DNA from 2 places in the Providencia sp. 2.29 genome. Region 2 is predicted to be linked to the other one. Evidence: predicted binding sites of a transcription regulator. Region 2 holds the regulator's gene; the other holds the start of a gene.
The links. The regulator Fur, encoded in region 2, represses iron uptake genes when iron is present. The targets are predictions, from matches to a motif close to ATAATAATGAGAACNACTATCAA.

Region 1 (7,839 bases), 460 kb from region 2:
GTGTCAGTGATTAATGCAAGATAGCCAGTATTAGTATGAGGAATGAAATAATGATATTAACGATTAAAAAGGGTGTTGCAAAAGCTATCTTAGTGTTGTGTTTACTGAAAGGTTCATTAGGGGTTGCTAATACTATTGATGTAACTATTCCACCGGATACAGAAGTATCTTATGTATCAATTAGTTCTAGTATTAATTTAATTGGCCCTACTGAAGATCCTAGGAATTGGGATGTATTTGGGATTATCTCTATAAGCCATGATGGAAACTATTGCCTAAATAGCGACAAACTTTATGAAGAAGATGACCAATATTACTTTCATTTGTTAAATAGTGACATGGAACATGTGGGTTATTTTTCATTAAGTTTTTTTGCTACATCCAGTTGGGTTGATTTAGATGGTAATCACGATAATGGTAGTGTAAGAGTTGTTAATGGTAAAGTTGTTCAGATTGATAATTTAGTGCAGTCTAGTTCATATGCATATTGTTACTCCCCATCAGAAAACCTTAATGGGGAACTATTTTCACCAAATGATGATCGAGTTACTGATATTACTGTAACAGGAGCAGAAATTAAATTTATATCACCGGATCTGGCAGAGCCAGGGGAATATTTTATAGCATTAAGTGATGGTACAATAGTTCCTCAACTATATGGTGCATCATTAACGGCAAAAGCAAACGGAACTACAGATTTATCTGAGATATTAGTTAGTTCTTTTAACATTGATGTTCTTGATGCTTGCACAATCGATGTGAATGGAAATACTTCATCTAGGTTTTATCTATCTTCTGATGAGTCAACAGGATTGGTTGATTATGAAAGAGTGACTGTTGAAATTGATTGTGATAGTAACATTGGAAATACTGTTCTAGGCTCTGTTCGATTGCAAACTGGGCTAATAAAAGACGAACCAAATAAGTTTTACTTAATTAATGAAGACTATGAAGATAATGGTTTATATATTGAAGGGATAATCAATCAGAATGGTTCAGACTGTGATGATGAGGGGGATATTTTATTTAATGGTGAAGCCTTTGATATTGATTTAGAACATAAATATGATAATTATAGTGGTGAGTTCACTATAGATTGGAATTTATGCAAAGATGAACACTATATTGAGCCAGGTGTTTATTATGGTGCTTTAGACTTATCTATATTTGCTAAGTAATGTAATTCCTCTCATATTGATTTAATATGAGAGGTTGCTATTTTAATTTATTTTTTTTGGTAATATTTAATTGAGTTATTGCTAATATATTCTTGGTTAATTTTTTAAATAAAAAATCACTTAATTAAGTGTTGGAATTTAATAAGTATAACTAGTAAGTTAAAATATAACAAATGTTACTTATTTCTTAATTTGAAATGGTTAAGTAGATTTTTTTCTGTTTTTAAACGGTTGTTTATGTGGAAATTATATTAATATCATTAAGTTACCTCTTCTAAAGTATTCATGTGGTGGAATTAGTAGTTTCAGGTGCCTGTCTTAATCTTCAATAGATTTTAACTTCATAATATTTTTGCCTTCATATTTTTCTATATTATAACTCCACATTATATCTATTCGCCCTGAATATATCAATTTTACGGCTGGTATCGTTAATTGATTCCCATTTTTAACGGGCTTTAGTATTACAACAACTTGATATTCAACAATTAGGTTTTATACATAGCGATCTTCTCTGAGTACGTAATGAGTATGGATGGCGATTTTAAACTATGAGTCGTGTTTTTTAATGAAGGATAGTGCCCTTTCATCCAACGACGAGTATTTTATGTTATAAATCTTACGTCTAATTTGAACTATCGCTATAAATATTAAAACACATAATAAATGGGAGTAAATTTCCAATTAGCCACTTAAATTGTTCTTGAATACAGTAGGATGTAATTAGTTATTTGACTTAAAATAACCAAGTACATTCACTTATTTCTTACTATAACAGGCTAACTCATGGAAAAACAAATAATAAGCACATTGATTGAGCTTACCTTTAGAGGTAACGATGATGTCAAAATTGCGGCTATTTCTGCATTAGGGGATTATAAAGCAACGATTGAGCAACATAATGCTGTTGTAAGATTAATGGCGCTATGCAAGGATCCTAACAAAGAGGTGGCAGTATCATCAATTAGGTCATTAAGTAAGCTAGCCGGTTATTTTCCGGGGACAGAAAAATAATGAAATCTCTATGCTCATTTATTCCAATAAACAATTTATATTTTAAATATTAGGTTCAGTGATAGGTTTATATTATTATTTTTATTTACTCTTATAGAAACTTAAATGAAAGCTTTTTTTCTATTTTATCAATTTAAGTTAATTATAAAAAGATGGTCAAATTAAGTCTTTTGTTTTCTATTTTTATCATCCAAATAAGATTATATAAACTTTAATAAGTTTGTGATAAAAATAAACAGCCACATTGTTATGCATTATTTATACACATAAGAGGTTTATAATGAAAAAGATTGTTATCTCTAGCGTTTTAGCTGCTATGGCAGCATTCTCTTTTAATGCGATGGCTGCGGACTCGAATATTGTCACGCCTGAAAAAATGACTTGTCAGGAATATATTAATTTGAACCCGCAAAGCTGGGCACCTGTTGCATTGTGGATCACCAATATGGATACACAATTTAAAGGTGGTGATTATGTTGCGTTAACAGAGCAAAGCGTTGCTGAAGCGCCACAGATTGTTGAATTCTGTAAGAAGCACCCTGAAGGTACGTTACAAGATTACTTAGCGTCAAAAAAATAAGTTAAATTTATGCCCTAGATAATTTCAATTTATGTTAGTTGATAAGTGAGCAAGTCGTTAGGCACAGACAAAATGTTGTGGTGAATACGAGCGAACCTAATCAATAACGTTGTCACTTGAAATATTATGGGTAGTACAAAATCAAAGCCTTGTTAATGTGGTGTTTGTTTTTAGTTTAATCAAAGGCAAACACCTTACTATTCATTTTATATATCGTTTTAATTGGCTCGACGACGACATAGCGACTTAGTCATAACTTGTTATTGATGGTAGCTCAAAATCCGATAAACCTGTTTTTTGTCTGATCTCCTCCAGCATTTCTTTTTCTGATTTATAAATATTTGGCTTCTCCTATCTTCTTATCTGCCGAAAGCGTCTAAAAAAAGCATTATAATGATAATAGTTCTTAATAGTATGTTTGTTATCAGTTAAAATTAGCCGCTAATTTAGCCGGATAAAAAGCCGTAATGCTATCGGCCGCGGCTTTTAAAAAAACACGACAACCTATTAGGATCTTAGGCACATGAAAATTAAGCATCTTTGGATACTCTCTCCATGTTTTGCTTCATTTATTGCACCAGCAACATTCGCAGCAGAAAACAAACAAGATGAAATGACTGTCTCGGCAACGCGTTCTTATCGAAGTGTGTCGGAGATGGCCCAAACCACATGGGTTATTGATAATGTTGAAATTGAACAGCAAGCAGAAGGTGGAAAAGAGTTAAAAGATATTCTGTCACAATTGATCCCCGGTATGAGTGTTAGCGGTCAAGGACGTACTAATTACGGCATGAATATGCGTGGCCGCTCAATGATTGTGATGGTGGATGGCGTACGTTTAAATTCTTCGCGTAGTGACAGCCGCCAATTAGATTCTATCGACCCATTTAATATTAACCATATTGAGGTGATTTCTGGCGCGACTTCTTTATATGGGGGCGGTAGTAGTGGTGGATTAATTAATATTGTCACCAAAAAAGGCCAAGAAGAAAAACAAGTTGACCTGCAAATTGGCGGAAAAACCGGTTTCAGTAATGGCAAAGATCATGATGAAAATGTTGCTGCGGCAATGAGTGGGGGTAATGAAAACGCCCATGGTCGTTTATCTGTTGCCTATCAACGTTATGGCGGTTGGTATGATGGCAAAGGTAAGGCAATTAATATTGATAATACACAAACAGGCCTACAATTTTCTGACCGCTTGGATGTAATGGGCGCTGGGGTTATTAATATTGATGATAATCAGCAGCTACAAGCCACGGTTCAATATTATAAAAGTGAGTCCGATGGCAAACATGGGCTTTATTTAGGCAAAGATTTTGCGGCGGTGAAAGGCCAAGGCGAAGCCTATAATAGCGGCAAATTAAACTCAGATCGTTTACCGGGTACTGAGCGCCATATGTTGAATTTACAATATTCAAATGGCGACCTTTGGGGGCAAGATTTTGTTGCTCAAGTTTATTATCGTGATGAATCACAAAAATTTTACCCATTCCCCGCGTTAAATAAAGCAAAGGATGTGACCAGCATTAGTGCTTCCGATCAAAAAACCAATTTCTATGGCACTAAGCTGACGTTTAATAGTGAGCCTGTCGATAATCTGACGCTGACTTATGGTGCTGACGCTGAGCACGAACAATTTCGTGCTAATCAAATGTTCTTTAATTTAGATAAAGCGAAAGAATCAGGTGGTATGGATTTGAAAAAAGCCTATCAAGTTGGGCGTTATCCAAGTTATACCACAACCAATATGGCCGCTTTCTTACAAAGCAGCTACGATATTAATCCAATATTCACTTTAAGCGGCGGTGTGCGCTATCAATATACCGAAAACAAAGTGGATGATTTTGTTGGGTATGCTCAACAGCAGCAAATCGCAGAAGGTAAGATAAAATCCGCCGATGCAGTACCTGGGGGGAACACTGATTATAACAATTTACTCTTTAATGCGGGTCTACTAATTAATTTAACGGAAGATCAGCAAACATGGTTTAATTTCTCTCAAGGCTTCGAAATTCCTGATATTGCAAAATATTATGGTACAGGGAAATACGCAGCAGCCCCTGATGCTAATGGGCATTTGGCATTAGAAAATAGTATTAATATTAATGATACTAAAGTTAAAGGCATTAAAGTTGACTCTTATGAGCTGGGCTGGCGTTATACCGGCGAGAACCTACGTACACAGATTGCAGCATATTATTCATTGTCAGACAGAAGTTATGACATTAATAATACGGATATGACGATTTATATGAAGTCAGATAAACGTCGTATTTATGGTGTGGAAGGGGCGATTGATTATTTCTTCGATAATAGTGATTGGAGTGTTGGTAGTAACTTTAATCTGCAAAAGTCAGAAACCAAAGTGGATGGTAAATGGGAAAAATGGAGCGTTAAATTTGCTAGCCCATCTAAAGTTACTGCTTATGTGGGATGGGAGCCTAATGATTGGTCTCTACGTTTACAAAGCCAGCAAACCTTTAATGTTTCAGATGCGGATGGTAACAAGCTCAATGGCTATAATACCGTGGATTTCTTAAGCAGTTATTTATTGCCAGTTGGTAAAGTCAGTTTTGCGGTAGAAAATTTACTGGATGAAGATTACACCACCATTTGGGGACAGCGTGCGCCTAAATTATATAGCCCGAGTTATGGGGCAGCAGATCTGTATACCTATAAAGGTAGAGGAAGAACTTTTGCGTTGAATTATAGTGTGACGTTTTAAGTTGAATATTTTATGAGTCATCTTATTGATGGCTCATCTTTATGACTCAATGAGGTTATTGAATGAAATGGCTATTAACCGGATTATTATGCTTAGTCAGTGTAATTGCGTCAGCTAAAACGCCTACATTAATTACGGACTTACAAGGACGTGAAGTGAGTGTTGATCTTCCTGTCGAAAAATTATTTTTGATTGATGGAAGAGATATTTTGTCGGTCGATATTGCCGCGGGGCAAGACGCTTTTTCACGTATTGTTGGCTGGAGTGATTCGTTAGAACAGTACGCGCCTGATTTAAAGCAGGCTTATTTTTCTGCGGTTCCTGAGTTAGCCAAAATACCAACACTAAGAAAAACCCGTGAGACGGGCATTCAAATTGAGAAATTACTTGAGCTGGCGCCAGAAGTGGTATTAATGCATAAATCTAATTATGCAGCGATGCGCGATAGCCAATTTATGCCACAATTGGAAGCAGCAGGGATCAAGGTTATTTTTATTGATTTCCGTATGGATATCGCCAATAACACGCCAAAAAGTATTGTGTTATTAGGTGAATTATTAGGAACTCAGGAACGTGCAAACCGCTTTGCAAAATTGTATCAAGAAAAGCTAGCCGCCATTGAAGAGCAATTGAAAAAACCTTATCCATCGGTATTAATTGAGGCTAATGCGGGTTTATTCACGGATAGTTGTTGTCAGCTCTACGGTCGGTCAGGTTTTGGGGTTTTAGCAAGCCTTGCGGGTGGTAAAAACTTAGTGGAAGACAAGTTTCCGGCTAAAGGTGCTGAAAGTTCAATTGAAAACATTATTACCCTAAACCCTGACTTTTATTTATTAACCGGTGCAGATTGGCAGAATTTTAATCGCCGTTCAACAGCCGTTAAACTGGGTTATTATGCAGATGCAACGGTTGCTAAAAAGCAATTGGCTAAGCTTGTCGATCGCCAAGGGATTTCATCGCTGACAGCGGTAAAAGATAAGCATGTCATGGCGGTTTACCATAATTTCTATAATAACCCAATGAATATTTTTGCTATTGAAGCCATGGCTAAGTTTATGCATCCGCAGACTTTTGCAACCTTAGAGCCAGAGCAAAATTTGCAGGAATTCTTACAGCAGTTTACGGCTATTAAAGCGAATGGAGTGTTTTGGATAGCCCTTTAATATACTCGTCATACTTTACGCTTTGCTGATGACGCTGACTCATACTCACACAAGTCTGTGCTCTAGCGCCTTAGTCATTTATTGCCTAGCCGCACCCAGCGTTATTGACAGTTACGATGCTATTTTAAGGCTGTGTTTCGATGAGACACGGCTTTTTTTATAGGCTAAATTTTTCAACTAAGTAATCAATAAAGACGCGTGTTTTCGCAGGTAGAGTGGTGCTATTGGGATAAAGTAGCTGAATATTCTGTGAAGGTAGATAAAATTCAGGTAATAAACGAATGAGACGCCCTGCATTAATATCATCATTAACTAGCCAATCAGGACAGATAGCGACACCTAGAGAGGCCAGTACCATTTGCTGGATCACCGATGCTGAATTCGATTCATATTGGCCTTTTATGATGGGAAGAGGGTATTTTTCCCCTAGAGTATTTTTTAGAACGTATTGTGTATCTTGCCAATTGAGTAATGAATGGGTTATCCAAGGAATTTGTGCTAAATCGTTAATACCTTTAACGGGATAGTGTTTTAATAGTTCAGGGGTCGCCACAATATAGATTTGGTATTCACCTATTTTGCGTATTTTTAGTGATGAGCTTTTTAAATTACCTAAACGTATCGCGAGATCTAATTTTTCGGTGACCAAATCATCTAATGATGAATTAAAGCTGTATTGCAGGCGTAACTTCGGGTAAAGGCGACAAAATTCAGGTAGTAAAGGCAAAATATAACGTTGGCCAAATTCATTCGTGGATGAAAAACGCAGTAAGCCTGTGACGTTTGTTGCTAAATTTTGGCTTCTTTCAAACGCTTCTTCTATCTCTAGTTGAATACGTTTAAAGTCATCATAAAAATGCTTACCCGCCTCGGTGAGGGCAATATTGCGCGTATTACGTATGAGCAGACTGACATTCAGCCGTATCTCTAACTGCTTGATATCAATACTGACCATAGACCGGCTCATACCTAAAATATCAGCGGCTTTAGTAAAAGAGCCTGAGTCCACCACTTGCAGAAAAGTGGTTATTTGCTTAAGGTTTTTTTGCATAATCAGTCTGATTGTTTGTCATTATTAAACAATGAGTTTAATCCTCTTATATCGACAAAGAAAGGGGGAATACCTACTCTTGTGCGCCGGAGGTAGGTATGTCTTATCGATATAAAATCGCAACT
Region 2 (7,839 bases):
TTGCGACGGTAAGGTGGCTGAAATGGATAACCATCAAAATTTGCTTCAGCAAAATGGGTTATATGCACATTTATGGCGGCAGCAAACTCAATAATAGTACCGTCAAAGCACCAGCATGCGCTCGGCTGGTGCTTTTTCCAACAAACAGCTCTTTTTTTTACTATCAATAACTTTCGCTCGACATACGCTATGGTACAAGGGAGTCAGCTAGGGTATTATTGCGCGCTGGATTATTGGTATACGCCCTTTAGCAGTAAAAATATATGGCAAAAGAACAAACTGATCGCACCACCCTTGATTTGTTCGCTGAGGAACGCAGGCCTGGGCGACCTAAAACAAGTCCGCTGTCGCGGGATGAACAATTAAGAATCAACAAACGTAATCAACTTAAGCGTGATAAGGTCAAAGGACTACGCCGCGTTGAATTAAAACTTAATGAAGATGCTGTCACGATATTGAATCAATTGGCGAATGAAAAAAACATGAGCCGTAGTGAGTTGATAGAAGAGATGTTAATGTCACAGCTAGCGCTAGTCTATGAGCCTTCTGGTCAATAGTTTCGTCTTCATAAACCACACAAATTCGACAGATTTATTCACGCTTTTTCGCCAAAATAGGGTCAAAATTCTAGGTACTTTAGTTCAAATTTAGCCCTATCTGGCTTTAGTAAACCAGATTGGAAAAACAAGAGGTTATTCACTTTATGGCAGTCATAGGCATTTTCTTCGGTAGTGACACTGGTAATACAGAAAATATTGCCAAGATGATCCAAAAGAGATTAGGCAACGAGAACGCGGAAGTTCATGATATTGCAAAGTGCAGTAAAGAAGATATTGAAGCATTCGATATTCTGCTTCTCGGTATCCCAACTTGGTACTATGGTGAAGCCCAATGTGATTGGGATGACTTCTTCCCAACACTCGAAGAAATTGACTTTGAAGGTAAACTTGTTGCTTTATTCGGCTGTGGCGACCAAGAAGACTATGCGGAGTACTTCTGTGATGCGATGGGAACCATTCGCGATATTATCGAGCCACGCGGTGCAGTGATCGTCGGTCATTGGCCAACTGATGGCTACCATTTTGAAGCATCTAAAGGAATGGCGGATGATAACCACTTTATCGGCCTTGCTATTGATGAAGATCGCCAGCCGGAACTCACCGAAGAACGTGTTGATGCATGGGTACAGCAAATTTCAGAAGAGATGTCTTTGTCTGAAATTTTAGGCTAATCGACTAATTAGAAATAGGCTTATTAATACTATTATAATAATGCGACAAAGCATGGTTTCTATTTTTTATTTCCATGCCTATAATTGTAAATCAGTTTAGAAGACAACTGAATTTATGTTAAAAACGTCTCATTATTGTTAAATTTATGATTTAAGATACAGGACAAACCCGCATGACAGACAACAATAAAGCATTGAAGAATGCTGGACTCAAAGTCACTCTTCCAAGATTAAAAATATTGGAAGTACTTCAGGAGCCTGAGTGCCATCACGTCAGTGCGGAAGATCTCTACAAAAAGCTGATTGATATGGGCGAAGAGATCGGTCTGGCTACAGTTTACCGCGTATTAAACCAGTTTGATGATGCAGGTATCGTGACACGTCATAACTTTGAAGGCGGTAAATCCGTTTTTGAGCTGACTCAACAGCACCATCATGACCACTTAATCTGCCTAGACTGTGGAAAAGTCATCGAGTTCTCTGACAAATCCATCGAAGAGCGCCAGACCAATATCGCTGCACGCCACGGTATTAAACTATCTAACCACAGTTTGTATCTTTATGGTCACTGTGCTGATGGCGATTGCCGTGAAAATGCGGATGCACACGATCCAAAAGAGTAATTACCGTAAATCTTTGCCTTTAACTGACTATAGATAGTTTTTAAAAAGGCTGTGGGATTTGAGTCCAGTACTCACTGGGCTCTAGCCTTCCCCACTTCATATTAATGCCTTACTTATCCTGTTTTGAGATCTTTCAAGAACCTAACGAGTCCCCTTCAATCCTTTGTCAGCTGAGTAAAGATTAAGTCGTATGGTTGATAGGGTTCTGATACCCAAGCTCGGCGGGTAATAGAATGTGATTATTGTATGGTGACGATAAAACCGTGAGGGAGCCTCTTCATTCGCTCCCTCACCACATACCCGTTATTTTTGAGTCACGATTTCTACACGACTCGCCCTCGCCCCGTCTGGACTTTTCGCTCTTATTTTGACGTTCCCATTGACTTTGGGTGGGTTATCCGCCGAATAAACCTGCCAGTTATCGCTATCTGCCAATGCATACTCGATAATTAAGCTAGGGTAACTGATATTCGCCAGTAGCACACCGTTTTCAATTTTTGCACCAGGAACAGGGATACGGTAGGCAACTCCGGCTCTATCTAAGCGGCGAAGCTCTTTTTGCCCTACGATAGTCGCAAAACGGTTCCAATCATCTGCTAATTTTTGCTGTGAAACATATTGGGTTTTACCACCAATATATTCACGCCCTGATTGATAATCATTTTCCCATTGCGCCTTATGCCACGCTCTTTCTGCCAGCGGCAAAATGCGAGGGAATAACATGTATTCGACCTTATCATCCGTTCTGACGGCTTCACTCCACAATTGCCCTGAAAGACCATATACGCCCGGCCAAGGCTTGTCGCTTTTCGCACTGAAAGGATTCCCATCTCTATCCACTGAGGTTTCAGCATTTTGAGGGAGGTTATTCGGAGCAAAAGCAAAGACTTTTTGTTCATCACTCGCGCGTGTTGCCCAGTAGTAACCACTTTCACTTGGGTTAACTTCATAAGGCATATCAAAATAGACATAGTCTGGGTTGGAGATAACCACTTGGTAGCCTTTGTTTGCCCAATCATTTGCCGAGTCAAAGCCTCCCCAATAGAGAGTATCCCAGAAATTAACGCGAACATTGTCAGTGGCGAAATCTTTCGCACTCGAAGCGTCTTTTAAACCATCCTGCCATGCTTGCATTGTTGTAACGCCTTTTTGTTGCAAACTTTTACTCACCTGTTTAGCAAAATGGCTGGAAAGATGGTCAAAATCGCTGACATCCCCTTGCTGAATTAAAGCCTGACATGCTTTCGATTTTGCCCATGGCTTATCTTCGCGCTGTTTATCAATAATACCTTTGCCCGGCTCAATAGGGCCGCGTTTATCTTGGAAGCCTGCACCTAAGCGAATATTTTTCGCCTCATCACCACCAAAATGCCATGTTTTCAGTGGAACACCTGCTTCATCGTGCATCTGCATCACTTCACTGACGACTTTATTGACAAAGTTCTGTGATGAATCTAAGCAAGGGTTTAAATAACTGCGCTTATCATAAAACTGTACCGATGTGGTTATTGAAGTATCTGATGGGTCAACTAAGCGGTACTCATTTGCCCCTTGTTCATCGCCCGCCGCGCTTAACTTATTATAACGCGCCTCCATAGCAACAACGGCTGCACGTGCATGGGCTGGCATATCAATTTCAGGGATCACCTCAATGTTGCGATCTTTGGCATAACGTAAAATTTCAATATAGTCATCACGTGTGAAATAGCCGCTCCCCATATTATTATTGTCAGCCCCCGACCCGAGTTGCGGCAATAAACATTTTTGCTCAGTTAAATCATGGCAACGCTGACTTCCCACTTCCGTTAATTCAGGTAAACCGGGGATCTCTATCCGCCAACCTTCATCATCGGTTAAATGAAAATGGAATTTATTTAATTTATAGCGTGACATCTGGTCAATTAATCGCATCACCACCTGTTTACTGTGGAAATTTCGTCCAACGTCTAAAAAGACCCCACGATATTCCATACGTGGTTTATCATTCACGACCATTGCTGCCACTTTCGGTGTGTCACCTTCAGTTACTGCTGACAATAATGAACCTACACCATAAAATAACCCTATACGGTCATAACCAATAATTTCGGCTCGTTGCGGTGTGATCACTAATTTGTAAGCACCACTCACTTGATCTTCAGTAGAAAATTGCTTAGGTGCGATTTTTCCTTCAATGGGGAACCCGTGACTATTTTGTTTTAGCTTGCTCAGTTGTAAGTGTTGTTCAATAACAGCTAACTCACCTTTCGTTAGCCCATTTAGTTGTAATTTAACGCCTTTACTCAGATCAACATCCTCTGACTGCAAACTGATATCAAATGGCGTAGGTAAGATTTGCCCTCGCAATTGCTGCTCAGATAACGGTTTCATCGCTAAGTTTTTTTGATAGCGGTTTTCTGGCGTCATTAATAGATTGTTATCGGCGTCGGTTCGTTTCCAATTTTTCAGTTCAAAGGGGGTAACAAAGGTTGTTGGATCTTGAGTATCAGTGCTCTTAAGGTTGCGTGGGGATGCATCTCCCGATGTCGCGTACCACCTAGGCATAAAGTCTGAATAACTAACCTGCCAATATTCTCCCGTTAGCGGTAATACCACTTTTTCGTGGGCTTTAATCCCTTTAAATTGCTCTGTTGGTGTAATTTTATGAAGGTCGCCTGTAATATGTGTGATCTTAAATTGCGGGTTATCTTGTTTTAGAATCTGTCTAATACTATGAAAATAAAGCGCCCAATCGTTGGATTCAATCGCAGTATCGCCATTTGTTAAGGTAATATCGACACGGTTACATGCAGCCCAATCGGCACCCAGTGCAGCACAGTGAGTACCATGCTCACCAGCTTGGTTATCAAGCACATTTATTTTCACATCTATATCACTTAATGCATCGACGACTTGAGCCGATGATTGTTCAGCATTTACTGCGGTAGAAAAAAGTGTTGCTGATATGAATAATGCTAAAGGACTTAAATAATTCTTTTTCATTGTGACCTCAATATTAAATTCAAAATCAACCACTGCTATTTTATTTTTTAATAGCAGTGACCGCGCTATTAAAAAATAGTAAATGGCATCATGACCATAAACTTAATATCTTTTTCATCTTGAAATATATTGCCGAACCCACCACCATAGCTTGGAATATCTGTATGGTTGTCATATTTAGTAAAATGTAATTTAAATAAGGTATCTTTCGCCTTACCTGTCTGAACGGTATATAAAATATCAACGTTCCAAGCCGTTTCTTTTAATTTTACATCTTGAGCATATTGTGTATTCGTGCTGGGTTTAGCATCCCATCCATAAATATATGATGTTCCTACTTTCCAACCAGCAAGATCCCATTTAGCTAAATCGTACATCACCCCCGCAAAGAGCGCTTTTTCATTATTCGCGTTATAATCGGAGCGCCCATCCCACCAAATATCTAATCGCCCATTTGATGTCGCATACCCCGGGGTCATACGCTGTAAAAAATAGCCCTGATTCCCCTTTGCCTTCACATAAGTGCCTTCTAATCGAAAATCAAACTGATCATAGGTATAGCCAAACGTCACGGCTTGCAAGAACGCCAATCCATCGTAAACATCATTAATGCCACCATTGGTTACCTTATCTTTTGCTCCATAAAATTGATAAGACATCCGCAGGTCACGTGTAGCCACAGGAACAGCATAAGAGGCCTTAGCAAAGTACTGGTCCATATAGCCTTTTGCTTGCCCATAAGCCGCCTCTAAAACAAGGTTATTTTTAAAATCATATTTAAAACCAAGGGATTGCAAATAACTGATCCCTGTTTGGCCATCCGCTTCACGGAAGTTATACATATCGCGATACCAAGGCGCTTTATAACGGTCTGTCCACATATATGACAGGCTCAAGGCCCCTTGTTGTGCGAAATCAAATACCCCACCGATTTCGAAACCCCGATAAGTTCCGGGCATATAGCTCCAGTGAGAAGCTAATAGTGTTTGTCCTGTTGGTTGGATATAACCGCCTCTGCCCCAAAACGGACCATATTGCATTTTAGCCGCTGCTTTATAGACGCTGACACCACTTCGATCACCGGTCCATTTTTCATCCCAACGCGTTTTTGCATCACTAAAACCAATTTCATTAGGCGCCGCTGGGCCACTATTGGATAATTCTATGGCTGTAAATGCGGCTAAATCTAAACCGATGACATCCTGAAAATAACCTGAAGAATAATCAAGGCTGGCATTCACGGTTGAATGTTTAAGGTTGTCGACATATTTCTTATATTTATCGCTTTCTGGATTTAACTCTTTCCTCGAACGGTCACGTTGCCAATAATACAAACCGCCTTTAAGGGTTGAATCATCTAAAAATTGCTCAGAAAAACTTATTGGTTGATAACTAATAGGAAGGAGTGCTATTCCTATTTTAAGCACGAGTATTCCCCTGCCACGATTGACATTTTTATTAACCATTCGATGTTTCCTCAGTTTTTTATATTATTTTTCAGTGATAAATTTCAGTAGCCGCCCGTTAAGTAATGATTAGTTTTGATAAACAAAATACGAGTACCTACTTAGCCTATTTTTCGCAACGCGAATTATCAAGACTAAAAATATATTTATTCCTAAAATATGAGCCAAGACACATTAATTTTTCTATTCATTTACAGTACTAATTATTCGAATTTATGGTATTTATCGAATTAATATCCTGATTTTAGGATAAAATGCAGGCAAAACACTATGGACAGAATGGGCATTTTGGACTTATTTCAACATAAAAAATAACTACATTTGAATGTAATCGTTTCATTCAAACTTGCTAAGTTGATTCATAACTGCTTTAGTTGATGAATAGTTTTTCACTCATAAACAGATCAAGTGAATGATTTTAGTGAGGGAAAATAAGGCGATTCAATAAGAGAAATAAGAGGGATCCGTCACACGTGAATATAGAGAAAAGTCAGCAGGAAGGTTGGCGTACACTACTCACCGGTAAGAATCTCTGTTTAACACTTGCCTTATCGGGGGGGATTTGCCTCCATGCGATTAATGTTTATATCACCATTACCACATTACCTTCCGTTGTACGGGATATTGGCGGCATTAATTTCTATGCTTGGAATACCACACTGTTTATTCTGTCTTCGATTATTTTGTCCGCCCTTACCTCACGGATCCTCAATTATTTTGGCCCCAAAAAAAGTTATGGGCTGGCGACGTTGATTTTTCTTGTAGGATCCGTTATCTGCGCTATCACCCCCTCAATGCCAGTGATGCTCCTTGGCAGAGTGATCCAAGGGGCTGGTGGCGGGATTTTACTCACCTTATCTTACTCAATGGTACACATTGTATTTCCTCAACATTTATGGTCGAGAGTGTTAGCGATGATGTCGAGTATGTGGGGAATGGCAACATTACTAGGGCCAGCACTGGGTGGCGTATTTGCAGAGTACGATATATGGCGAGGAGCATTTTGGTGTCTGGTCGTAGTCGGTATCCCTTATTTATGGCTGACTTGGCGGATTTTGCCGGCAAAAAATCCCCATGAAAACTGCCCTCAACAGCCGATTCCATTACAGGCCCTTTTACTGCTTTCTTGCGCCGTGCTCGCCATCTCTCTAGGCAGTTTAAGTCAAGACAAATTTATCCCTATTGGAGGGATGTTTATTGCCGTTTTACTGTGTGCTCGATTAATGGTTATTGAGCGTCGTGGTCATAATACGCTTTTCCCTTCGGGAACATTTCGCTTTTCTGCACAATTAGCGCCTATTTACCTCACGATGGCATTGTTGGGTCTAAGTGTACAAACAGAGGTTTTTGTTCCCTATTTTTTACAGATATTGCATGGTGTGGCTCCCTTGTTATCAGGCTATTTAGCGGCCCTAGTCGGTGCGGGTTGGTCAAGTGCCGCCATTGCTTCCTCATCACTAAAGCCGACGGTTGCCGTGCGAATTATTCGTTTTGCTCCACTATTCACACTGGTAGGCCTAACCACTCTTGCATTGTT

Region 1: a site for Fur is predicted at 3,166-3,188, ahead of I3B46_RS17620 (TonB-dependent siderophore receptor). Genes of this name have one in related genera too.

The regions. Positions count from the first base shown of each region.
Region 1 covers NZ_CP065420.1:3,733,113-3,740,951, reverse strand. The annotation lists gene I3B46_RS17640 (fimbria/pilus outer membrane usher protein) at 1-10, shown strand, start outside; gene I3B46_RS17635 (hypothetical protein) at 51-1,178, shown strand; gene I3B46_RS17630 (HEAT repeat domain-containing protein) at 1,965-2,192, shown strand; gene I3B46_RS17625 (HdeA/HdeB family chaperone) at 2,473-2,772, shown strand; gene I3B46_RS17620 (TonB-dependent siderophore receptor) at 3,296-5,500, shown strand; gene I3B46_RS17615 (ABC transporter substrate-binding protein) at 5,563-6,663, shown strand; gene I3B46_RS17610 (LysR family transcriptional regulator) at 6,821-7,714, opposite strand; gene I3B46_RS17605 (MFS transporter) at 7,813-7,839, shown strand, end outside.
Region 2 covers NZ_CP065420.1:3,274,545-3,282,383, forward strand. The annotation lists partial or broken gene I3B46_RS22520 (type I secretion system permease/ATPase) at 1-94, shown strand, start outside; gene ybfE (LexA regulated protein) at 264-557, shown strand; gene fldA (flavodoxin FldA) at 704-1,231, shown strand; gene fur (ferric iron uptake transcriptional regulator) at 1,405-1,854, shown strand; gene I3B46_RS15490 (beta-N-acetylhexosaminidase) at 2,158-4,836, opposite strand; gene chiP (chitoporin ChiP) at 4,905-6,302, opposite strand; gene I3B46_RS15500 (MFS transporter) at 6,776-7,839, shown strand, end outside.